Regions from separate parts of the Cytobacillus sp. Bva_UNVM-123 genome, predicted to be linked through region 1. Evidence: riboswitches for the same ligand, from Rfam matches in the RefSeq annotation. Region 1 holds a riboswitch; each other region holds the start of a gene.
The links. Region 1 has a riboswitch for cyclic di-GMP ahead of KDN24_RS03070 (transglutaminase domain-containing protein). Riboswitches for the same ligand answer to the same signal wherever they lie in the genome.

Region 1 (8,040 bases):
ATTTACACTGCCCATTTTCGCTTTTTTCATTAAATCATAGGATAGTCCAACAATTTTATCCCCTTTTGTTGATGGGTTTGCCGGGAGCAATGTTGGCAATACTCGTCGTGCCGTAATATAACTGTCTTTATAATATGGCTTACTATTTAAATCAGAAATGACAATATTTTGTTTAGGGTCTGCCATATGAATCACTTTATTATCACCGATATACATGGCAACATGATTTGGAACCGAACCTCCTTTACTATCAAAGAAAAGAAGATCCCCTTTTTGCAATTGGCTTCTTGGGACATAAGTCCCTTGCTTCATCATGTAATCTTCATTATATGTAGCAAGATCCACTCCATTTTTTTCAAAGATATACATAAGGAAAGTGGCACATGAAAATTTATATGGGTATGTTGACTTGTACACCGTATTGCTGTATGTTGCTTTCCCTATTAAGCTTTTAGCTGTTTGAATTAATTGATTTGCCTTCGCTTCGACTGCTGCTTGATTATTATAAGCATTTACTGTAGCGGCTTGCGCCTCAATCGGATTCATCAAAGCTGGAACTGCTCCTATTGAGCTAAAACCAAGTGTGACTGCTAATGTAGTTGTAACTAATATTTTTTTCATCTGTTACCTCCTGCTGTTTTTATGGTATGGTCCGATTATAACAAACAAGCAAAGGCTTCAATTGATGCAAAATATTCCATTACAGTTTGTTACAGGGGTGAAGTATTATCACTACTGGGTTTTGCTGATTTCTTTACAGTTTGTTTACACGAAGAAAAATAGAAAAACGAAGCGTTTTGCCAAGTTCTTTTGGCAAATGCTTCGTTTTATAATGAATAATAATTCTACTTTTAAACGCGGCTCATACTGTCATTTACATTTTATGATCTTGGCTGTGCTTTCATCCCTGTAAGATGTGCTTCGAACATATCAATTATGGCAAGAAATCTTTCAGCCTCACGGAAAACATGATCGGCTAGTAATGGATGGATAATACTTTTAATCTTACATTCTTCTATTAAATCTCTAGCTGTTTTCTTAAAATCTTTCAAAGATGCAACTGAGACACGATTTTGATCTAAAAATTGATCTAGGAGAGGGACTGTTTGGGACTGTGGCTTCATTCCTTCTAAATCGACAGCTTGGAAAACTAACTGATCAAAATCATTGCTAAAATTGCGCGCCATATCAACAAGCTTTCTCTCTGACGGATCAAGAAGATGACCAATAAATTTAGCATGATCGGCCATTATTCTCAAAAAGAAAACATTCTCTTTAATAATCGCATCTGCAAGTGGTTTTAATTTTCCTTCATTTAATTCAATTAAACGTTTTCTGAAATAATTTGCTTCCCGACTAATATGGTCAACTAAAAGAGGAAAATTATTTGCACCTGGTAATTGACAGGTGAGGATTAAGCCGAGAACCTTTCGTTTAAAAGCAAATATCCCTGTTGCTGCTTGTTGAACCTCTGAATTGAATCTTCTTATTTGCTCGGGATCTGTTTGGTTTGTGAAGGAATGCGATTTTTGTTCAATTTGCTCAAATAAATGATAATACTGATTCGCTTCCTGAATTAATTGTGTATCATCACATCTAAAACCTAGGCGTAGAAATAGGGAATGCTCTTTCATTATTCTTGACCAAAAGCGGATTTCATCCAATGACCGCGCTACAAACATTCCTCCTGATGCCCCTACATTTTGTACTCTCTCGTTGCTATCCACTGTTTTCCCCCCTGAAAAAATATTCATCTATATTAGGTTATTATCGTTGGTGATAGAAAATGCTACGAGAGGATACAAAAAGATGTTTGGAGCTGTGATTCTTTCACTACTTCAAACATCTTTCAACGAATTATTCATATTCAGTTTTTCGATAATTCTCCAAATCCTTCTCCAAATACATCGCGAACATCATGTATGGCAACAAAGGCATTTTTATCTGCTTCTTTCACAATTCTCTTCAATTTCACAATTTCTTGACTGCTTATCACAATATACAAAATATCCTTATGTGTTTTTGTATAGTAGCCACTCCCTTCGTATACAGTTACTCCTCTATTCATTTTTTCATTTACTTGCTGTGCTATTTTGTCCGGCTCCTGTGATATGATCGTCACTGCTTTTTTTGAGTTAAAGCCTTCTATTATGAATTCCATTACTTTCGTCGCGATATAAAGCATCATAATCGTCAGCATCAATTTTTCAGCACCGATAATAAAGTACGATGAGAAAACGACAATTAAATCGAAAAACAATAATCCGTAGCTTATGCTCCAGCCAAGATATTTATTTGTAATTCTCGCTAAAATAGTCGTGCCTGCTGTTGTACCACCAACACGGATAATTAAACCTATGCCCATCCCGACAAAGACGCCACCAAAAATCGCATTGATAATGATTTCATCTGATGAAATCGTCCAGCCCTCTGTTAAATGCAGAAACAAGGAATTAAGGATGACGGCAATGACCGTATAAATCGTTGTCATTTTACTTAAAAATTTATAGCCAACAATTAATAAAAATGCATTAAGAACTAAGTTTACTAATCCCGGCGACCACTTATAGAGGTAGTAGGCAATAATCGTTATCCCCGTAACACCGCCTTCTCCAAGCTCGTTGGGAATAATATACAAATTAACCCCTAATGCAAAAAGCAAAGCACCAATTGTGATAAAACTAAGATCAACTATCCTTTTTTTCATTCCAAAACATCCTCATCCTTTCAAATATATATATATTTATCATTTTTTGATAGCCATTACAACACATATCTTTTTAAACTTCTGTAGGGTTCAATAAAAAAATCTATTTTAATCTTATATATCGATAATATAAATAAGAATTTATAGTTTTTTTCGATACAAGAGAAGTTCTAGTCATTTTCGTGATAAATGTCATTCCCGCTAATAAAACGATCATGATACTAATTAATTGTTTGCAAATTGGATAAGGAGAGGAAATTTAGTATGAGTAATCGAAAAACGGTCATTTTAACTTATGGAGCGCTATGTATTACGATGAATGTCGTGCTTGGGACGGTTATTTCCGCTTTGAAAATCCCACTATTATTTCTTGATACGATCGGAACGGTTTTAATGGCTGTCTTGTTTGGTCCTTGGTGGGGGGCACTAACAGGCTTATTAACGAATGTTGTTTTAGGTATGACAACGAGCCCTACAGCTATTTTCTTTGGTTTAGTCAATGTCGCCATCGCAATTGTCGTTGGATTTATGGCAAGAAGATTTAATTTTTCTAAATGGTATATTGCACTCATAACAGGCTTAATTCTATCAATTGTTGCACCACTTATTGGAACACCCATTGCAGTTGCGCTCTTCGAGGGATTAAATGGAAGTGGCTTTGATGTAGTTGTCTTATGGCTAAGAGCATCTGGTGAAACTGTTTTTGCTTCTACTTTTATTTCTAGAATTACAGGGAATATTGTCGATAAAATTACTACTTGCTTACTTGTTATGTTTATCATTGTTAAGCTGCCAATTTTCCAAAAAGTATATAAAGGAAAACATCACCATGCTGCGTAATAAAAGAATCCTTCTTGTTTCCCATTGCATCATGAACCAAAACACTGTTATTGAAGGAGAGGCACGGAGCTTAGGAGCCATTTCATCAGCAGTCGATTGGATTCAAACTGAAGGCTTAGGAGTCCTTCAGCTGCCATGCCCTGAATTCACTTTTCTTGGACTTGATCGGCCACCCATGACATACGAAGAATATGATCATGAAAAATATCGTTTGCATTGCCGAAAAATTTTACAGCCCATTATCGAACAATTAATGGAATACAAAAGATGCGGATATGAAATAACAGGCATTCTTGGAATTCAAAGCAGCCCTTCCTGTGACATGACAAGAGGTGTTTTTATGGAAGAACTGAAGAAACTTCTACTGGAACAGCAAATTCCAATTGAAACTCAATGGTTTCTACCCGATCAACAAGAACCGATCTTTAATCATAAAGAACATTCAATCAAATAAAGGACAAGGGAGCAGATCCCTTGTCCCTATTTTAGTTTCATATTTCCTCACTTACAGCTGCTTTTCTCATCTGTTCTTCTTCCCAGCCTTTACAAACATCAATCCATTGCTTAGCGTATGAATATTCAAACACTTCATTGCATGTTAACTCGATAGCTGAATTTGCACTTCCACATGCAGGAAAAACCGTTTTAAAGCGCTGCAAAGATACATCTAAATAAACATCCAATTCATTGGCCAATCCAAATGGACAAACACCCCCAACTGCATGTCCCGTTTGCTCTAAAACCTCTTCTGGTGACAGCATCCGCGCCTTTAGATTAAACATTTGGCGAAACTTTTTATTATCAATTTTTGCATCGCCAGCTGCAACAACTAAGATCGCTTTGTCATCCTCACCCCGAAAGGATAAAGTTTTGGCAATCCGAGCTGGAATCACGCCGATGGCAATTGCCGCTAGTTCTACTGTCGCACTTGAAACATCAAACTCCATTATATCTTTATCTCGATTCCACTGTTTAAAATGCGTTTTCACATTCTCCAACGACATCCTCTTCATCCTTTCATTATCATTATTATTGAGATAATATCATTTCTTAATCATAATAGGCAAAATAAATTCTTTTGAAATCTAAATCCCTATTACATGAATTATTCGTCTAGGTCAAGAGTCCTGCCCCCCTTGTCCCAAAATTCTCAATATACTATAATAATAGTAACGGCAAACCAATTGAAAAATTGGGACGCAAAGCCACAGGTCTAAGGCAAAATATTGCTAGGATGGCTGGGTTACCGTATTAATTCTGCAAAGAATTATATCGTAAAGGAGAGATTCAATATGTTCAAGAAAGGTTTTTTTGTCGTTCCATTTTTATTTACACTTCTATTTACACTAAGCTCACATACTTCTGCAAAAGAGCTTGATCCTCATGAAGTAACTTATCAAAATCTCTTAGATGCTATTACTAGTTACAAAAGCACGGCTACTTTTCCCTCTCAATCTATTTCCTATAAGGATGTTGGTTCGATCATAAATGAAGTTCTTGCTGATCATCCTGAAATCTTTTATTTTCAGCATGACGGAACAAAAATCTATTCCGATGGCAAAATTGAACTGAAATATAAATATTCTACTAGTAAAATAAACGAAATGGTAAAAAATCAAGATGCTAAAATAAATAGTATTCTTAAAGATACGATAAAATCAGGTTTCTCTGATTTTGATAAAGTGAAAGCAATTCATGATTATATTATCTTGCATACTGCCTATGACTGGGAAAATTATAATCAAAACAAAGTGCCTGAAGCTTCGTATACTCCATATGGACTGTTAATGAATGGCATGGCTGTCTGTGAAGGCTATTCCAAAACAATGAAACTATTACTAGAAAAAGTCGGAATTGAAACCCACTATGTTACTGGCAAGGCCAAAGAAGGGGATCATGCATGGAATTTAGTCAAAGTGGATGGAAAATATTTCTATATTGATACTACTTGGGATGATCCCGTTCCGAATAGAGCTGGAGAGATAAGCTATCAATATTTTCTTGTTCCTGCTTCTGTTCTAAAAAAAGATCATACATGGAATGAGAAACTGTATCCTGAAGCAAAGAGCAATAAATACGCGTATTTTCAAGAATTCTTTTCAGTTAAAGAATTAAACTCGTATTACTACTACTCAAACAGCAAGGATCAAAATAAGCTATACCGAATGAAAAAAGATGGCAGCGGGAAAACAAAATTACTTAATGTGAGCTCACCATATTTTGTCGTTACGAATCAAGCTATTTATTTTAGTAACTATTCAAATGGAGGCTACTTATATCGCTCGAATATCGACGGTTCGAAGCAAAAGCAGCTCAATAAAATTCACTCTATCGATCTTTATATTGAAAACAATAAACTCAATTATACGAATAAAACTACAGGTGCAAAAGGTTCACTGAAAATATCTTAATCTACTAACTATATAAGTGAAACACAAAAGTGAGGCTGTCCGATAAGTGCCTGGCTCTCTCCTCACAACACAATATATAGAGTAGCTTTTACTACTTTTTATCTATATAAAGTGTTGGAGGTGCCAGGCTCTTTGTTTTCGGACAGCCTCACTCTTTTTTATGAAATGGCTTTTCTTCGTTTAAATATCATCCAAATTCCAATAAGAATGAATGTAAGCCCTGCTAATGGTAAAGCAGCATTTGCTTCTTCCCCTGTTTGCGGCAATACATTTGTTGACTGTTTGCCTGGTTTGTTTTGTTTGTTTGGATCTCCTAGGCCAGCTGTATTACCCGGATTATTTGCATGATCGCTATTCGGGTTGCCAGCATTATTCGGATCTCCCGGATTATTTGAATTGCCTGTGCCATTTGGATTACCCGGATTATTTGGGTCTCCTGGCTTATTCGGATTCCCTGGATTATTCGGGTCTCCTGGCTTTTCTGACGGCTCTCCTGGTTTACCTGGCTCACCTGGTTTACCTGGCTCCCCTGGTTTTTCTGTTGGTTCACCTGGTTTTCCCGGTTCTCCTGGCTTTTCTGTTGGTTCACCTGGTTTTCCCGGTTCTCCTGGCTTTTCTGTCGGCTCTCCTGGTTTGCCTGGTTCTCCTGGTTTACCTGGTTCTTCTGGTTCCCCTGGTCCTCCTGGATTTCCTGGTCGATAATTTTTAACGGTGACCGTTTTTTCCACTTCATCAAGCTTCACCGAAATATTCTCAGAAGACTTCTGAATGACATAGCCTGCAGGTGCTTTTATTTCTTTCAGTTTGTAATTGTCGTAAGGCAAGTTTTCGAAAATCACTTTCCCATCTTTGTCAGATGTTTTGGTAGCAATTTTCTCATCTTTATTATTATAAAGCTCGAATTCTGCACCTTCTAGCGGTTTATTAGTAGAACCATCTACTTTAACAACGACTAGATTACCATTTCCTCTCTCATTGTCCTTTTCTACTTTTACAATAGCCGTTTGATTAGCGACAATTGTAAAAGCTACTGGGTTCTTATCTAATAAGTAATGTCTGGTGCTTTTGTTTCGATAAATTGATAATCGCCTGGCTCTAAGTTATTAATGATTATCTTTCCATCTTCATTCGTCATATGTGTACTTACTTTAACAAAATCTCCATTATCTTCACGCTGAAGCTCAAATTCTGCTCCTTGTAAGAAAAGAGTCTTGTCATCTTTGTCTAGTTTAGTTAACTCGACTGCTTGATGGATTTTTGCATTTTTGATTGTTACTGAAGTTACTTTATCTTTCGTAATTTTCGGATCCCCTACATTGACTATCAGTGGATTCGTACTATCAATTCCAACAACATATCCTTCTGGCGCTTTATCTTCTTTTAATACATATTCACCGTAAAGGAGCTTATCAAATTTAACTTTTCCGTCAGTACCTGTCGTTAATGTTTTAATAATTACCCCAGTTGTTTCATCAATTAATGTGAATGTCGCACCTTCTAGGAACTTTTCGGAATCGTTAGCATCAACCTTATTTACTTCAAGACTCCCAACTTCACCAGTTCCTGTTCCAAGTCCTGTCGTCCTTTTTACCGTTAGTGTTGATTTTGATTGTGTTACTTCAGTCGTAATTTGGTCTCCAGTAAAATGAATTTCATTATTAACCGTATCACCAACTTTTGCTAAAATAAGAGATTGATATTCTAAAATATATGGTTTGTCAATCTCTCCTTTGAAAGCAAGCTCAAAACCATCATTAATAAACTCAAGTGTATAATCTTCACCTTGCTTTAATTCAAGGCTTTTCGTTACTGTTCCATTCTTTGCTACAGTTGTTGAGTAAAGATGGAAGGATTGTTCTAGAAGCAATTGGTTCTCACTAGGCTTGTCGATGACTTTCGCATTTGACACTTTTGATTGTCCGAAGTTGATATTAACCGCCCAATCAATAATTTTCCCTTTTTGCTCCCCAGATTTCCCCGTATACTTTCCTCCATTTGGAACCGAAACACTTGCATTTAAGTCTGTAACTTTTTCTGTATCATTGTATAAAGTTGCCTTATTAGCATACTTATCAACAATCA
Region 2 (8,040 bases), 450 kb from region 1:
TACCTCTTTAGATGATGAACTGAAAAAACAAGGGATTGAACATTTAGTAATTGCGGGAATTCAAACAGAAGCGTGCGTTGATACAACTTGTAGAAGAGCTTTTAGTATGGAGTATAAGGTTACCTTAGTTTCAGATACACACAGCACTTGGGATTCACAAGATATTACTGCCCAACAAATTATAAACCATCATAATGGTGTATTACGTTGGTTTGCCGATGTTTACCCAAGTAAAGAAATTACATTTGATAGTTGATACTGAAACAATAGGTGTTTCCTTTATTTTTTGGAACATTCTATTGAATAAATAAAATCAACACTCAACTTTAACAGAGTCACTTAAAAAAGAACTAGTACACATGAGCTAGTATTAGGTAACGACGAACATTCCAATAACGAACATATCCTTTTCCATCCAAGTGGTGACATAGCGCCATCGAAGGAAGATATTACATTACAAAGAGAGTAACCGAAGCTGGAAAGTTACTAGGCATCGAAGTGCTTGATCACTTAATAGTAAATAGTGATACCAGTTTTACTAGCCTGAAAGAGAGAGGCTATATTTAAAAGGGAGAAGCAGCTCCTTTTTTTTCTTCAAGGTATATTTATATATTCGCATTATTAAATGTAGGTTTTGGTAGTATGATTATTAGAGTTAATGTATCATATAGAACATGGAACTGACGGGGCAGGATAGTGGAAAAAGGAATTAACTTATTATCTATATCATATAAGTATGATAGTGCGAAATAGTAATTGATTGAAAAAATGGAGGTATTTTCCTAAAATAGCAAAAATACATTGCTATTATCTCAGTGTAACTTCTAGTGGGAAAGGAGTTTATAGGTGAAAAAAGAGAGTGATCGTTTATATTTCATCGATAATTTAAAAATAGCTTTAATTATGCTTGTAGTAGCTCACCATGCTGGACAAGCTTATGGACCAGGTGGTTGGTGGTTTTTTTTGGATGATGAATCTATCAATTGGTTGGGCAGATTTTTCTCTGTAAATGCAGCATTTTTTATGAGTTTGTTTTTCTTTTTATCAGTCTATTTTCTCCCCCAATCAATCTCAAGAAAAGGGCCGAAACGGTTTTTAAAAGAACGGCTTATTAGAATTGGTATTCCATTACTACTGGGATTTCTCGTGATGATTCCTATTCTGATGTATTTATATTACATTAATTTCAGAGATTATGAACCCATCCCATTTTTTTCCTACTATGTTAATATATTTTTTGGACTTGGTAATGAACCCGCGAATTGGACTGGGCCATCATGGCCTGATATGCAATTTGGCCATTTATGGTTTTTAGAGCATTTACTTGTGTATGCGATTGTGTTTTCGGTCTGGACCTTCTTTACATCTAAGAAATTCACACAAAAGTCTGATAGAAACATTAAGGTTTATCAGATTCTCTCCCTGTGGTTGGTCGTTAGTTTAGTGACTTTTATTACAAGGATATGGTTTCCTATTGATCATTGGACAGCTTTTTTAGGATTTATTCAAACTGAATTTGCACATATACCACAGTATGTGAGTTTCTTTTGTTTAGGCATTATGGCTTATCATCGCAAATGGTTTTTAACTATGAGTGCGAGAGCAGGATACATCTGGCTTGTTATTGGAATATTAATAGTGACCATTTTGTATTTTGGAGGAAATACGATAGATCCTTTTCTTTTAAAGGGTGGACAAAACTTCGGTTCGTTGGCTCGATCATTAATTGAGACGTTACTGTGTATTTCACTTGTAATCGGTCTTCTAATATTATTTAGAGAGAAAGTTAACGGCGCTAATCGTTGGTCAAAGATGTTAGCAAACAATGTATTTGTTGTTTATTTCATCCATGTCCCAGTAGTTGTCTTTCTTCAATATACATTGAAGGACCTACCAATATCAGTCTGGACTAAATTTCTTATAACGGTATTTTTAGGAATCATTCTAAGCTTTTTGCTAAGTCATTTTGTATGGCGAAAGATTCCATACCTCAAAAAAATGATGTAAAAGGAAATAATTTTTAGATAAGTGAAAAAGCCAGCATTAATGCTGGCTTTTGTCTTAATAGGATAATGATGTGTCATAAAAATAATGGTTCTTGTTCAACGGGTGCTTTACTTTAATAAGCTCCATTATTAAAAGACTTTAAATGTACACATAGCAGTGGAATATATTAGCAAAATGTATTCAACTAACATCTATCTTGTTGGTTCAAATTGGTTCAAGTAATGTCAATTTCAATCCTTTACCATACATTTTTATCCATATAACAATTCCCAAAACGTAGATATAAATGGATTATGATGTATTCAATACACTTAGAATATATCTGTATATTTCTCAAAACGTTAATATATCAACGTATCAAGACTCTTTTCACTTATGTGGAAAGGGTCTTTTTTATGCTTAAAAAGAATTCTCGAATATTTAAATTACTGTTAATACGATTCATAATCTTTAGATTAGTAAATGAAATAAAGTATCTCCTACACAGCTTTTAAGAGTCTGTTTACCATTTTTAAAAATTTATCTTATTTTTTGGCGAAAAAGATAGAAAAATGTCAAAAGATATATTGTGAATTTTTAAATAATTTAGTAATATAGTTCTACTACCTTCTTTTATATCATTTATGGGTTTCCAAATTGCATTTTGTACGAAATGGCAAAGCCATTGAAAAATGGTGACGCAAAACTATAGGGGCTAAGTTATTTAATAAGCCAGCCAGTTACCGAATATAACTCTTACTGAATAGATAAGGGGGAATGTAGTTTGGAGATAGGTAAAGAGCGTAAAGATCGTTCTTTAGAATTAGTCAGTCGTGATATAAGAATTTTAAGAAATTTAATGTATCAAGCTAAAGAACGCTTAGGAAGAATGGATGATCCGCTTTTAATTCAAATTAGTCAATTTTTAGATTTAAAGCTAAATCTACAAAATGAATTAATGAAATCCCATAAACGAAGAGGAGGAATGGTCATATGCGTAAAAAGAAACAAATAAATAAAATAGTAAAAAATAACCTTAAAAAGCTTTCGAAGGAAAATGAACAATTACAATGGCAGAAATCAGTTGTTAGGGAGGAGTACGTGAATTCAAAGTAGGAGAATGATTCATTGAAAATGATAAGTATGAGTGGAAAATCTAATGTATAGATGAAGGTAGACAGTTGACTTGTTAAAAAGTGAACTGTTTTTTTTTTGCTATTGCTCGTGACGTTGCGTCATATATTATAGTAAAGATAAGGAGTTCTTTACATGGTGCAAACGGATTTATTAACTGTTGGAGAGCTGGCAAAGGTGATGGGCGTAACGGTTCGTACTTTACAATATTATGATAAGGAAGGGTTGTTAAAGCCCTCAGCTAAAAGTGAAGGGGGACGCCGTCTTTATTCAAATAAGGATTTAGTTAAACTACATCAAATCCTGTCATTAAAGTATTTAGGTTTTCCTTTAGATAAAATTAAAAATATGATGTTGTCTTTAGACACACCAGATGAGGTCGCTTTCGTATTAGAAAAGCAGTATATGGTTGTTGAAGAGCAAATTAAGAATTTACAAAAAGCACTTACGGCCATTGAGGCGTTGCGAAAAGAGGTTCTATTAATAGAAGAAGTGAATTTTAGCAAATATGCGGATATTATTTCCCTTTTGAAAATGGAGAACAAAAACTATTGGGTGTTGAAATTGTTTGATAATCAATTATCCAGTCATATACGAGATAGATTTGTAGACAATCAAGAATTAGGCGCTGAACTTTACAGAACTTATTTTACGATTCTTGAAGAGGCTGTTTTATTAAATAAGCAAAATGAGCCGGTTCAAAGTAGAAAAAGCATTGAGCTCGCGGGGAAATGGTGGGCGATGATTTCCGAATTTACGGGTGGAGATATGAGTTTACTGCCAAAGCTAATGTCTTTTAACGATAATAAAAAGGGATGGGATGAAGAAATAGCTGCTAAGCAAAAACAAGTCGACGATTACATAGGAAAAGCGCTTATGTGCTATTTTACCAAAAATGGAATTTCCATTCCCGAAATGGAGGGATAACATTGAATACTGTAATGAAAGTTGAAAATTTGCAAAAAAGCTATGAACGTCATTATGTGTTAAATGGGATATCCTTTTCGGTGGAAAAGGGTGAAATTTTTGCGTTGCTCGGCACAAATGGAGCGGGAAAGACGACTGCCCTTGAATGTTTAGAGGGAATCCGTAAGTATGATAATGGGACGATAACGATTCAAGGCAAGATAGGTGTTCAATTGCAATCTTCTTCATTACCACAAAATATGAAAGTAATGGAAGCGGTGAGGCTCTTTACGAAGTGGAATGGTGTTCAAGTTGATCTGAAATATCTTGAAAGACTTGGGGTAACTCAATTCAAGAAAAAGCGATATGGAGAGCTTTCAACGGGGCAAAAGCGACGTTTGCATCTTGCTTTAGCTATGATAGGGAATCCGGATATTGTTTTTTTGGATGAGCCGACTGCAGGATTAGATGTTGAAGGAAGGGTCTCGCTTCATGATGAGATTCGATTACTGAAAAGTCAAGGAAAAACAATTATTATGGCAAGCCATGACATGGCTGAGGTCGAGGAGCTTTGTAATAGAATTGCTATCCTCAAAGATGGTGAGATTGCTTTTATTGGAACGGCAAATGAACTGACGGAGCATATGCAAGGTGTTCAACGAATTCACTTTAGGTTTTCTGGCCCATTTGAAATGACTCACCTTAATTGCAGTATATACAAAAATGAAGAGCAAGGTTATTTTATTTTTGAAACGGAATGTCTTGAGGATTGCTTGCTTGAAATCGCTTCATTAGCAAAACAACAAGCTATTAGCATTCGCGATATGAAAATCGAAAACAAAAGCTTAGAGCAGCGGTTTATGGATATTGCGAGGGAGGGAAAGTAATGGGTGCGTTTTTATATGGTGTCAGCTTACAATGGAAACTGGACATACGAAACAAAGGTGTACTCTTAACGTATTATGTAGTACCACTTGTGTTCTTTGGGTTTATGGGAAGTATTTTTACTTCTATTGACCCTACTGCATATAAGACATTAATTCAATCCATGACCGTATTCGGTGTCACGATGGGAGCAGTTTTAGGTTCACCAATCCCATTAGTAGAGTTGTATGGAAGTGAAATGAAAAAACTATATAAAGTTGGCGGTATCCCTCTTTGGACATCTACAGTTAATAACATTATTTCTGGTTTTATTCATTTGATGATCATGAGCTTGTTCATTTTTTTTATCGCACCAATTGCATTTAATGCCTCCACTCCGAACAACCTAATAACCTATTTTATATCATTAATAATTTTCATTATCGCCTCTCTATCAATAGGTACTATCATAGGGCTGCTTGTAAAAAGCACGGCTAAGCTGACGATGATCGTACAATTTATATTCCTCCCTTCCATTATGTTATCCAGTATTATGTTTTCATCTGATATGCTGCCAACCGTATTGCAACATATTGGTAAAATCTTTCCTGCTACATGGGGATATGTAAGTATGAACACAGAAGAACTAGAATTTATGCCTATCGCACCGTTATTACTAATCATTGCAGGAGCAATACTAGTCAGCATTTTTAGACTTCGCACAATTAGGAAGGAATAAGGTTTTCAAAGGATATTCACTTTTTCTCTACATAAATCCCCCACCTCTTGTTAAAAACCTTTAGGTTGGGGGATGAATGAGATAAATTCCATTTTGCAGCATGACTGCTTTCTTCTACAATACATCCACTTTATTAACATTGCGCACGGTCCAATAAGCGATCAATATACCAAAGACGGCTAGAGCGGCTGGAATGTAAATAATGTTTGCAAGTGAAAAGGCTGGGTTATGTTGTCCCGTAATGACAATTATGAGAAGGGAGGAAACAATGGTTGCCGGCACCGATTGTTTACGCATGCCGAAGTATAATGGTACTAAGCTTGCTCCAGCAGCTGCTATTGCAAATGTGACAATCCGAACAAAATGCAGGGAAAATTGTTGAACTGAAAAGGAATCAGGAATCAACTGAACGTAATGATTGAACATTAAAAAGGCTGCTGCTACGATACTATTTGAAATGACAATCGTAATAAAAGTTAGACTGCTTGCAATAAGTAACTTTACCATCATTATTTTTTTACGTTCGATTGGGTAAGAGTACATGAGCAAAATCGTTTTATTTTTATATTCATCAATGACTAGTTTCGACAATAAGACGGCAGCAAAAACAATGAATGTACTTCTCACGGAAACCCCAATGACAATGAGAGCCTCCTCTAACCCAGTAAAGGGCAAACTACCAGATTCAATTTTTTCTACATATTGAATCCCAACAATTAAGGCAAAGATAAGAATGGTCGCAATAGTAGCCCCATTAAAATACCACCGCAATTTTGCTTTTTTTAATTCCAATCGAATTAAATTGATCATTTTTTCACCTCCCTATATAGACGACTCATGGATTAAGTTCAAAAAATACTCTTCCAGCGAGGCTACTCGTTTATTAATCGAATCAATATCCACGCCATTTTCTATCAATTCCTTCGAAATCCTTGCTTGAGAAGTGTTTGCCGCATATATTCGAATGATATGATCATCAATGGCTTTGTAATTTTTAATATGCAATCGGTTTTCGAGAATAACGCAAGCTTTACGCAGGTGTGGAGTAACAAGTTCAATGTATTCCGTAGTTTCATGTCGAATTTGCTCCATTGAAACTTCCTTTAATAGTCGGCCATTGCTAATTACGCCAATTGTATGAGCAATATGTTCAATTTCACTTAAGAGATGACTAGATATAAGAATCGTAATGCCATACTCTTTATTCAGCATTTGAAATAAATTCCGCATTTCCTTCATTCCAATCGGATCTAAACCATTAATTGGTTCGTCCAAAATCAGCAGCTCAGGCTTCGTTAAGATAGCTCTTGCGATGGCGAGCCTCTGCTTCATGCCAAGGGAGAACTCTTTAACAGGTTTTGTATTTATATTCTTTAATCCAACTAGCTCTAGCGTTTCATTAATCATTTGTTTATTGTAGTAACCCATGTATTCGGAATGAAGCTCTAAGTTCTCATAGCCAGTCATTTTTTCATAAAAAATGGGGACTTCTATGATGCTGCCAATTTTTTTGAGCACTTCAAAGGAGGAATCTGTTAGTCTTTCTCCCAAAATCTCAATTTCCCCAGCTGTTGGCTTTACTAAATTTAAAAGCATTTTCATGATGGAAGTTTTCCCAGCTCCGTTCGGACCGAGAAAGCCATAGATTTCTCCTTTTTTCACCGTCATATTGACGTTCGAGACAATTTCTTTTCCTTGAAAAGCCTTCGTTAAACTCGTTGTTTGAATCGCAATGTCCATGTTTTCTCCTCCTTTCTTAACTCACTTGATTATTAGTTTAGAGGATAAAAATATCTTTCATCTTTCTAAATTCTTACGAAAATCTTACGTTTCACATAAAAGCGGAAACGCCTTGGTCAGCGACGTACGAACTGGACTGACCCCGACGAGATAAAGGAAACACGACGAGTGAAGCGAGTCGATGTTGACTTATCGTAGGAGGGGAGGGAAGTTCGCTAGGCGCTAGGCGTTGGAGCTAGACAGTTCTCTAGATTCAAAAAATTTATCTTTCTTATCTTTTTAGAATAACTTGGCATTTGCCAAAACTTACACTTTCCTATTAGCTTAATAAGTCATCCGCTTAAGCTGGATCGAAAAGACTGTTTTCTCATAAGGCTTGCTTTGTAGCGAAATGACACCACCTATCGCTTCAACAAGTCGTTTCGTAATGGTGAGTCCAAGACCACTTCCTTGAAAAGCTTTGTTGCGGGATTCATCGAGTGTAAAAAGCCTCTCAAATACTCTATTTTGGTGAGTCTCCTCAATGCCTTTTCCTCGATCCCATACGTTTATAACAAGTCTTTGTTCTGTAAAGCGTAATTGGATTCCAATGACTTTTCCCGCATTTCCATAATGAAGCGCATTGGATAGCAAATTATTTAAGATCCTCTCTAATGCCTCTTCATTGGCGA
Region 3 (8,040 bases), 1.7 Mb from region 1:
GCATGAACACATATTTTTGTATAGATTAACAAAAAATATGGGTTTAAATCATAGGTCCTTTTAAAATTGTGGTTTTACTTTTTTTACAAATAATCTTTGCCCTCAAGAAACTCTTTTTGCCAGATGTTACAAGTATAAATAAGTGAAAAAAGGTTGCTCTATCCCCACTCGATACTTAGATGATACTATGATCAAGATAGGATTTATTAGGGAGGAAGCATAATGGAACAACAAAGAATGAATGACTTAAAAATGGGGGAAAGAGGAGCTATTATTAGCATAATTGCCTATCTCTGCTTATCTTCATTAAAGTTGTTTATTGGCTATATGGCTAATTCAGAAGCGTTAAAAGCTGATGGTTTAAATAATGCGACAGACATCATCGCCTCCATTGCCATTCTGATCGGACTTAAATTATCCCAAAAACCAGCAGATAAAGATCACCCGTACGGACATTGGAAAGCGGAAACGGTTGCTTCTTTAATTGCTTCCTTTATTATGGCTGTTGTCGGCATTCAAGTTTTATTTACAGCAATTTCTTCTATTTTTGATGGGAAGCAGGAATCACCTGATTTAATTTCAGCGTGGACGGGCATTTTCAGTGCTGTAGTAATGTATTTTGTTTATCGGTACAATCGCAATTTAGGAAAAAAAATAAATAGCCAAGCTGTTATAGCCGCTGCGAAAGATAATCTTTCTGATGGTTTAGTCAGTATTGGAGCAGCCATTGGTATTATCGGCTCTCAGTTCAATCTCCCATGGCTTGACCCTGTAACGGCGGTCATCGTCGGTTTAATTATTTGTAAAACGGCATGGGATATTTTTCGCGATGCCACTCATCAATTAACAGATGGTTTCGATGAGGAAAAGATTGAATCTTTCAGAAAAACAGCTTTAACAGTAGATGGTGTAGGCTTTGTTAAAGAAATTAAAGCCAGAAATTACGGAAATAATTCTGTAGTAGATATTGTCATTTTAGTTAATCCTAATTTAGATATTCAAGTTGCCCATGATATTTCAACAGAGGTTGAAAATATCTTAAAAAATGTGCATGGGGTATTTGATGTTCATGTTCATGTTGAGCCGAAATAAACGAAGCTTATCAATTTGTATCAATTGCCTTGATTCATTCTAAAGAAGGTGTCAGCGATGGGAGAAGCATTAGAAAATAAGAAGGAAACATATCGATTACAGGGGCTCTCCTGTACAAATTGTGCCGCAAAATTTGAAAAGAATATTCGTGAAATTCATACAGTGAATGATGTGCAACTAAATTTCGGTGCTTCGAAATTAACTGTATTTGGAGAAGCAACGATTGAACAGCTTGAAAAGGCAGGAGCTTTTGATGGAATAAAATTGCTGCCTGAAAATCAGCGAATCGAAGAAATGAAACGCCCATTTTGGGAGAAGGCAGAAAATAAAACGACAATCCTTTCCCTTCTATTTATTATTGTTGGATATACTTCAATGTTCAAATTGGGAGAAGTAGACTTAACGACAATTATTATTTTTGCTGTAGCCATATTCATTGGTGGGTTTAGCCTTTTTAAAGTGGGTGTAAGAAATCTTTCAAAACTCCAATTTGACATGAAAACACTAATGACGATTGCGGTTCTTGGAGCAGCCATTATTGGTGAGTGGAGTGAAGGGGCAGTAGTTGTTTTTTTATTTGCATTAAGTGAAGCATTAGAAAGCTATTCAATGGATAAGGCTCGAGAATCGATTCGCTCACTAATGGACATTGCTCCAAAAACAGCACTTGTAAGACGAGGGATTCACGAAAAAAAATTGAACGTAGAAGACATTTTATTAGGGGACGTTTTAATTATTAAGCCTGGTGAAAAACTAGCTATGGATGGTGAAGTCGTAAAGGGACAATCTTCAATCAATCAAGCAGCGATAACAGGCGAGTCAATACCTGTCTTAAAAACGGTTGGTGATGAAGTATTTGCAGGAACGATAAATGAAGAGGGTGCACTAGAAGTAAAGGTTACAAAACGTGTTGAAGACACAACGATTGCAAAAATTATTCATTTAGTAGAGGAAGCACAGGCAGAACGAGCTCCTTCACAAGTGTTTATCGATACGTTTGCGAGGTACTATACACCCGTAATTATGCTAATAGCACTGTTATTAGCCATCGTTCCCCCACTATTAATGGGAGGGGCCTGGTCCGAATGGGTATATCGTGGTTTAACTGTCTTAGTTGTTGGGTGTCCATGTGCTTTAGTTATTTCTACACCGGTTGCAATTGTAACAGCCATTGGGAATGCTGCTAAAAAAGGTGTACTCATTAAAGGAGGGGTTCACCTAGAAGAAGCTGGCAGATTACAGGTCATTGCTTTTGATAAAACAGGGACATTAACGAATGGAACACCGGAAGTAACAGATATAATAGTGCTAGGAAAAATGAATGAGAGTGAATTATTACGAATCTCTGTAGCACTGGAGAAGCTGTCACAGCATCCTTTAGCCTCTGCGATAATTCGAAAAGCGAAAGAAAAAGGAATTTCTCAACATGAGTACACAGCTGAAAATTTTCAATCCATTACAGGAAAAGGTACGAAAGCAGAAGTAAACAATCAATTGTACTATATTGGGAGTCCAAAGCTATTTGAAGAAATCGGCCATCTTCCAGATGCGGTCATAACACAAATAAATGGATTGCAGACTGAAGGAAAAACAGTCATAGTAGTAGGAACGAATAATGAAATATTCGGTTTAATTGCGGTAGCTGACAAACTGCGAGACAGCAGTTCAAACGTTATGAAAAGGTTACAAAAAATCGGTATCGAAAAAACAATTATGTTGACAGGCGATAATAAGGCAACAGGTCAAGCGGTTGCGAATGAAGTCGGATTAAGTGAAGTAAGAGCTGAGTTATTGCCGCAAGATAAATTAGCGACGATCAAAACGTTGCGAGACAAGTATGGAAAAGTTGCAATGGTTGGAGATGGTGTAAATGATGCTCCAGCTTTGGCAGCTGCAACAGTTGGAATTGCGATGGGTGGTGCCGGAACAGATGCAGCAATAGAAACAGCTGATATCGCCTTAATGGCAGATGATCTAGACAAGCTTCCTTACACGATTCAATTAAGCAGAAGAGCATTAACGATTATAAAGGAAAATGTAATCTTTGCTCTCGGTCTAAAAATAGTAGCTTTACTATTCATTATTCCCGGATGGTTAACGTTGTGGATGGCTGTTTTTGCGGATATGGGTGCAACACTAATCGTTGTTCTGAATTCATTGCGTTTATTAAAGGTAAAGGAATAAAATGCTGCCCCATGTAGTTGGAGGCGGCTTTTTAAGTTAGCAACAATAATATACAATTCTTGTCTAATACAGTATGATATGAAAATACTAGGCTAAGCGGGGCGATTGTATGGAATCGAAAGAAAGATATGAAATCCTTTTAAATAAAATGAATCAATACAATTCGGGTGAAATCGGAATAACAAGAGTAGCCTATACGAATGAAGAACAAGCTTGTACACATGCGTTCATGCGTATGTGTAAAGCTGAAAACTTAGAAATCCGTCTTGATCCTTGCGGGAATTTAATTGCTAGAAGAGAAGGTGTGATAAAAGGGCTCCCTCCAGTTGTCATAGGTTCACATTTGGATACGGTCTATCAAGGTGGAAAATATGATGGAGTTGTCGGTGTAACAGCAGCACTTGAAGTGATCAAACGGTTGAATGATAAGTCGATTACTACTGAGCATCCAATTGAAATTATTGCATTTGCTTGTGAAGAATCATCTCGATTTGGTGTTTCAACTGTCGGCAGTAAGGCAATGGCTGGACTTATTGATAAGGAGAAATACAGAGATTTAAAAGATCGAGATGGGATTACGATGGAAAAGGCATTTTCCCTCTGTGCACTTGATTTTAATAGCATTGAGGAAGCGAGTAGGGAAGATGAAGAATTTAAAGCATATTTTGAATTGCATGTTGAACAAGGTCCAGTCCTGATCAATAATGAGAAGAAAATTGGAATCGTTACTGGCATTGCCGCGCCGATAAGATTGCTTATTAACATTTATGGGAAAGCATCACATTCAGGAACAACACCGATGTTTATGCGTAAAGATGCGCTGCTGGGGGCATCTGAAATTGCATTAGAGCTAGAAAAATCGGCAAATCTTGAACAAGCCTTTGGGACAGTTGGTACCATAGGTGTATTACATATTCCGGCAGGGGCGATGAATGTCGTTCCAGGTGAAGTTGAGTTGAAAATTGATATTAGATCGACATCAACTGATTCAAGAGAGCGGGTATTGAATCATGTCTATAATACAATCCTGTCAGTAAAAGAAGCCCGCCAGCTTGAAATTGATACGAAGATCATTAGTATGGAAGAGCCAGTCCTGCTTTCTACGGAACTAATGGAGGAAATTCAAACGATTTGTGAAAGGAAAGCTCTTCCTTATGAAGTCATGCATAGCGGGGCAGGGCATGATGCGATGAATATGACAAAATTAGGACCAGTAGCACTTATTTTTGTCCCATCTGTAGACGGACTAAGCCACCATCCTGAGGAGTACACAGACCTTGATGATATTATCCTCGGAATCGATGTATTAGAGGAAGCTGTTCTAAAATATGCAAAGGAAACCTCATAACTTGTTAATCCTAAAATAAGTAATAAATAAACAAAATATTGACAATTACTATAAGTATATAAATTGAACTAAAAGATTACGCTAGACCCACTACTCATCAACTGATATTATTTTATATGTTGAAAAAAAGAGAATAAAGATTATTCCCTTGATTTTATTTGAATGGATGTGAATACTACTATGAAAACTACAGTTACTTTCAAAAAAGATGAACGCTTTGAAATTAAGGCTGATTTTTATGAAGCAAATCAAGAACATGCTCCTGTTATCGTTTATATCCACGGGGGTGGTTTGCTTTGGGGAACGAGAGAAGACATTCAAGAGGATATAAAAAAGCTATATTATGATAGTGGATTCGCATTATTTTCGATTGATTATCGACTAGCTCCTGAAACAAAACTTAAAGATATTCTTGAAGATGTCCAAGATGCACTTCACTGGATTGAAACGGAAGGGCCGAAGCAATTTAGTATTGATCCGAATAGAATTGCTGTCATTGGAGGCTCTGCGGGTGGTTATTTAGCTCTTAGTACAGGAACATTTCAAAATAAACCTCGTGCAATCGTTTCCTTCTATGGATATGGGGATATAAGTGCAAGTTGGGCAACAACTCCAAATAAATTTTATTGTCAAAAGCACCGTGTGCCAAAGGAAATTGCTAAAAACCTTATTTCTAATCGAATTCTGACAGAAGGATCGGTTCATGAGCGTTTCCTCCTTTATTTATATGCTAGGCAGACAGGCGAATGGATTCATGAAATAACAGGATTTAATCCTTTGACAGAAAAAGAGGAGCTTATCAAGTTTAGCCCAATGTATAATATTTCAAAAGAATTTCCACCAACGTTATTACTACACGGAACAAAAGATGTCGATGTTCCATATGAACAATCTGCTTTTATGCGTGGAGCTTTAGTCAAGGAAGGCATTGAGGCAAGATTAATTACGATCCCTAATGGTGAACATGTATTTGAAAATGATTTTCATAATCCAATTGTTCAAGATGCACTTAAACAGGTAATCGATTTTCTGCAAGTACACGTATAACCGAAGAATGAATAAATATAAAAGCTCGAATCCTATATAGGCAGGATTCGGGTTTTTTATAGGGGTAAAAAAGAAAAATGTAGAAATTTGTTGAAAAATGAAATGCAGTATATTACACTACTAAAGTAATAGTTTTAAATACCTACAATAATATGAAGATAAAGGCAAACTATTTGAAAAGATAGGACGCAAAGCTAAGGGTCTAAGGTGAAATAGGTAATTAATCCTATTAGCTATGATCGCCTGGTTACCAATTGATATGATTTTTTTATATTTCATAAAAATTCTGTTGGCTATTCTATTTTTTTAGGATAGTCAATTTTTATTGATAGATACACGAAAATAGGGGTGAATAATCATGAAACCAGAAGATTTAATTGATCAAATTAATAATTTCGTTGAGCAGTTAGATTTTATAACGGCTAGAAAATTAATGGAGGATAATCTCGAAATTTTAAAGAAACATCGAGTATCACTAAAAAGTAATGCTAGAGAATTATTGAAACTCATTGTTGAAAGAACGGAATCTGGTCAAGATCCTATTACAAGACAGGATATGGCAATATTGATTGCAATCAATTCATATGCGTCTAAATTTGATATGAGATCTTTAAAAATGCTCGTCAAAGATAAGGCAAAATTGTTATTAAGAAAAGATGCGGTTGATTACTTAAATCAAGATGCGAGGGTACTATTAGAGGGTATGGGTGCAATCGGTAGATAAATGTGAAATCAAAAGATTGAAAAAGGCAAACTATTTGAAAAGATAGGACGCAAAGCTAAGGGTCTAAGGCAAAATAGGTAATTAATTCTATAAGCTATGATCGCCTGGTTACCAATTGTTTATTTATAAAAAAATCTGTTTAGGAATATTTATAGGCTTGAATGGCTAAAGCAGCATAGCTTTTGAATCATTCAGTTTATTACTTATATCGTTTTGAAACTAAAAACACAAACAGAGAATTTATACAAGAAGCTATTGGTAATTCTAATTATATTTAGAATGCCTATTTTTTTTACCTTTTTTTAAATGCTTTGATAAGGCGGGGAAAATGTGAAAAAAGAAAGAAGTGTGAAGAGAATAAGAGAAGTAAAAAAAGATAAAATGAACAAAAAATTATTTCGTTGATAAAATGAATGAAAATACGAAAGTCATTGTTGATCAGGAAACACAGCTATTAATTGCAAATGAAGAATTAGCTAAATCAGTAGCTAACAGAATTTCAACAGCACGTGGTTATGTTTTATATGGCGGCGACTATAAAGAACGGTTTAATGAATATAGCAAAGTAGGAAAAGAAAACGGAGAAATTATTACATCCTTAGGGAATACTCCAGAGTTTGAACTTCTTAAGAAACGAACGATTGACTGGGAAGAATTCGTTATCACAAAAGTGTTTGCTGAGTATGACAAAGGAAATGACGTGTTAGCTAGACAAAATCTTGCGGTCAAAAATCAAGAAGTTCGTGATATTATGACTGGCTATGAGAAGCGAGCAACAGAAAGCCGAGAGAAAATAAATGATATCGGTCAAAATATTATGAATAGTGGACAAGCAACATTGTATGTAGCAATCGGACTAATTGCTGTTGTCATAATTATTAGCATTATTGTCGCGATTATTACAGCAAATATCATTACAAATCCATTAAATAGGGTTAAAGAAAGAATGAACTTAATTGCCAGCGGAGATTTTAGCGGTGAACGGTTACATACATTACTACATGATGAAATTGGCCAGCTTATTGTTTCTACGAATGAAATGAGTAGTAATGTCCGCAATGTATTAAGCGAAATTAACATGGTTTCTGAAGTGATTAATGGACAAAGTGAGGAATTATCACAATCCGCGAACGAAGTAAATGCAGGAACACAGCAAATTGCCGTCACTATGCAGGAAATGGCAACTGGAACAGAAACACAAGCAACAAGTGCAAGTGATTTAGCTTCTATCATGAGGGCATTTTTAACGAATGTAGAAGAGGCCAATACAAATGGAGAACAAATAAAGCACGCTTCTGATGAAGTATTAGGAATGACAGTTGAAGGAAGTCAACTAAAGTTGGCTATCATGAGGTTGAATTAGGAACAAATCAAATAAAAACAACGAAAGAAACATTTAACAATATTAGTACAGCGATCTCCGACGTCGCAAATAAAATCAACATTGTCTCGACAAATCTAGCAACGATTTCTAAGAATAGCAACAAATGAATGAATCGATTGCAGATATCGCTGCAATCTCAGAAGAACTAGCTAAACAAGCAGAAAATTTAAATGAATTAGTCCTTAAGTTTAAGCTTTAAGGAATTGTTAATGATTGTTAATAAATAGTGTTTAATTTAAAAAAAGAAATTTTATAAGGAGC

Region 2: it holds a riboswitch for cyclic di-GMP, as region 1 does, so the genes downstream of both, KDN24_RS00920 (hypothetical protein) here and KDN24_RS03070 (transglutaminase domain-containing protein) in region 1, are expected to answer to the same signal.
Region 3: it holds a riboswitch for cyclic di-GMP, as region 1 does, so the genes downstream of both, KDN24_RS21125 (hypothetical protein) here and KDN24_RS03070 (transglutaminase domain-containing protein) in region 1, are expected to answer to the same signal.

Annotation. Positions count from the first base shown of each region.
Region 1 is NZ_CM177772.1:614,947-622,986, reverse strand. Features, by position in the region: gene KDN24_RS03100 (C40 family peptidase) at 1-621, opposite strand, end outside; gene KDN24_RS03095 (DUF2935 domain-containing protein) at 882-1,682, opposite strand; gene KDN24_RS03090 (YitT family protein) at 1,868-2,707, opposite strand; gene KDN24_RS03085 (CD3073 family putative ECF transporter S component) at 2,972-3,547, shown strand; gene KDN24_RS03080 (CD3072 family TudS-related putative desulfidase) at 3,537-4,001, shown strand; gene KDN24_RS03075 (YbaK/EbsC family protein) at 4,039-4,551, opposite strand; cyclic di-GMP riboswitch class I at 4,712-4,798, shown strand; gene KDN24_RS03070 (transglutaminase domain-containing protein) at 4,840-5,958, shown strand; gene KDN24_RS03065 (SpaA isopeptide-forming pilin-related protein) at 6,117-6,956, opposite strand; gene KDN24_RS03060 (collagen binding domain-containing protein) at 7,001-8,040, opposite strand, start outside.
Region 2 is NZ_CM177772.1:166,840-174,879, forward strand. Features, by position in the region: gene KDN24_RS00905 (cysteine hydrolase family protein) at 1-256, shown strand, start outside; gene KDN24_RS00910 (hypothetical protein) at 499-567, shown strand; gene KDN24_RS00915 (acyltransferase family protein) at 847-2,007, shown strand; cyclic di-GMP riboswitch class I at 2,652-2,734, shown strand; gene KDN24_RS00920 (hypothetical protein) at 2,771-3,001, shown strand; gene KDN24_RS00925 (MerR family transcriptional regulator) at 3,256-4,047, shown strand; gene KDN24_RS00930 (ABC transporter ATP-binding protein) at 4,050-4,913, shown strand; gene KDN24_RS00935 (ABC transporter permease) at 4,913-5,629, shown strand; gene KDN24_RS00940 (ABC transporter permease) at 5,744-6,439, opposite strand; gene KDN24_RS00945 (ABC transporter ATP-binding protein) at 6,452-7,369, opposite strand; gene KDN24_RS00950 (sensor histidine kinase) at 7,694-8,040, opposite strand, start outside.
Region 3 is NZ_CM177772.1:4,103,958-4,111,997, reverse strand. Features, by position in the region: gene KDN24_RS21145 (cation diffusion facilitator family transporter) at 223-1,092, shown strand; gene KDN24_RS21140 (heavy metal translocating P-type ATPase) at 1,150-3,276, shown strand; gene KDN24_RS21135 (M20 family metallo-hydrolase) at 3,386-4,624, shown strand; gene KDN24_RS21130 (alpha/beta hydrolase) at 4,805-5,671, shown strand; cyclic di-GMP riboswitch class I at 5,825-5,926, shown strand; gene KDN24_RS21125 (hypothetical protein) at 6,030-6,395, shown strand; cyclic di-GMP riboswitch class I at 6,410-6,511, shown strand; gene KDN24_RS21120 (HAMP domain-containing protein) at 6,805-7,758, shown strand.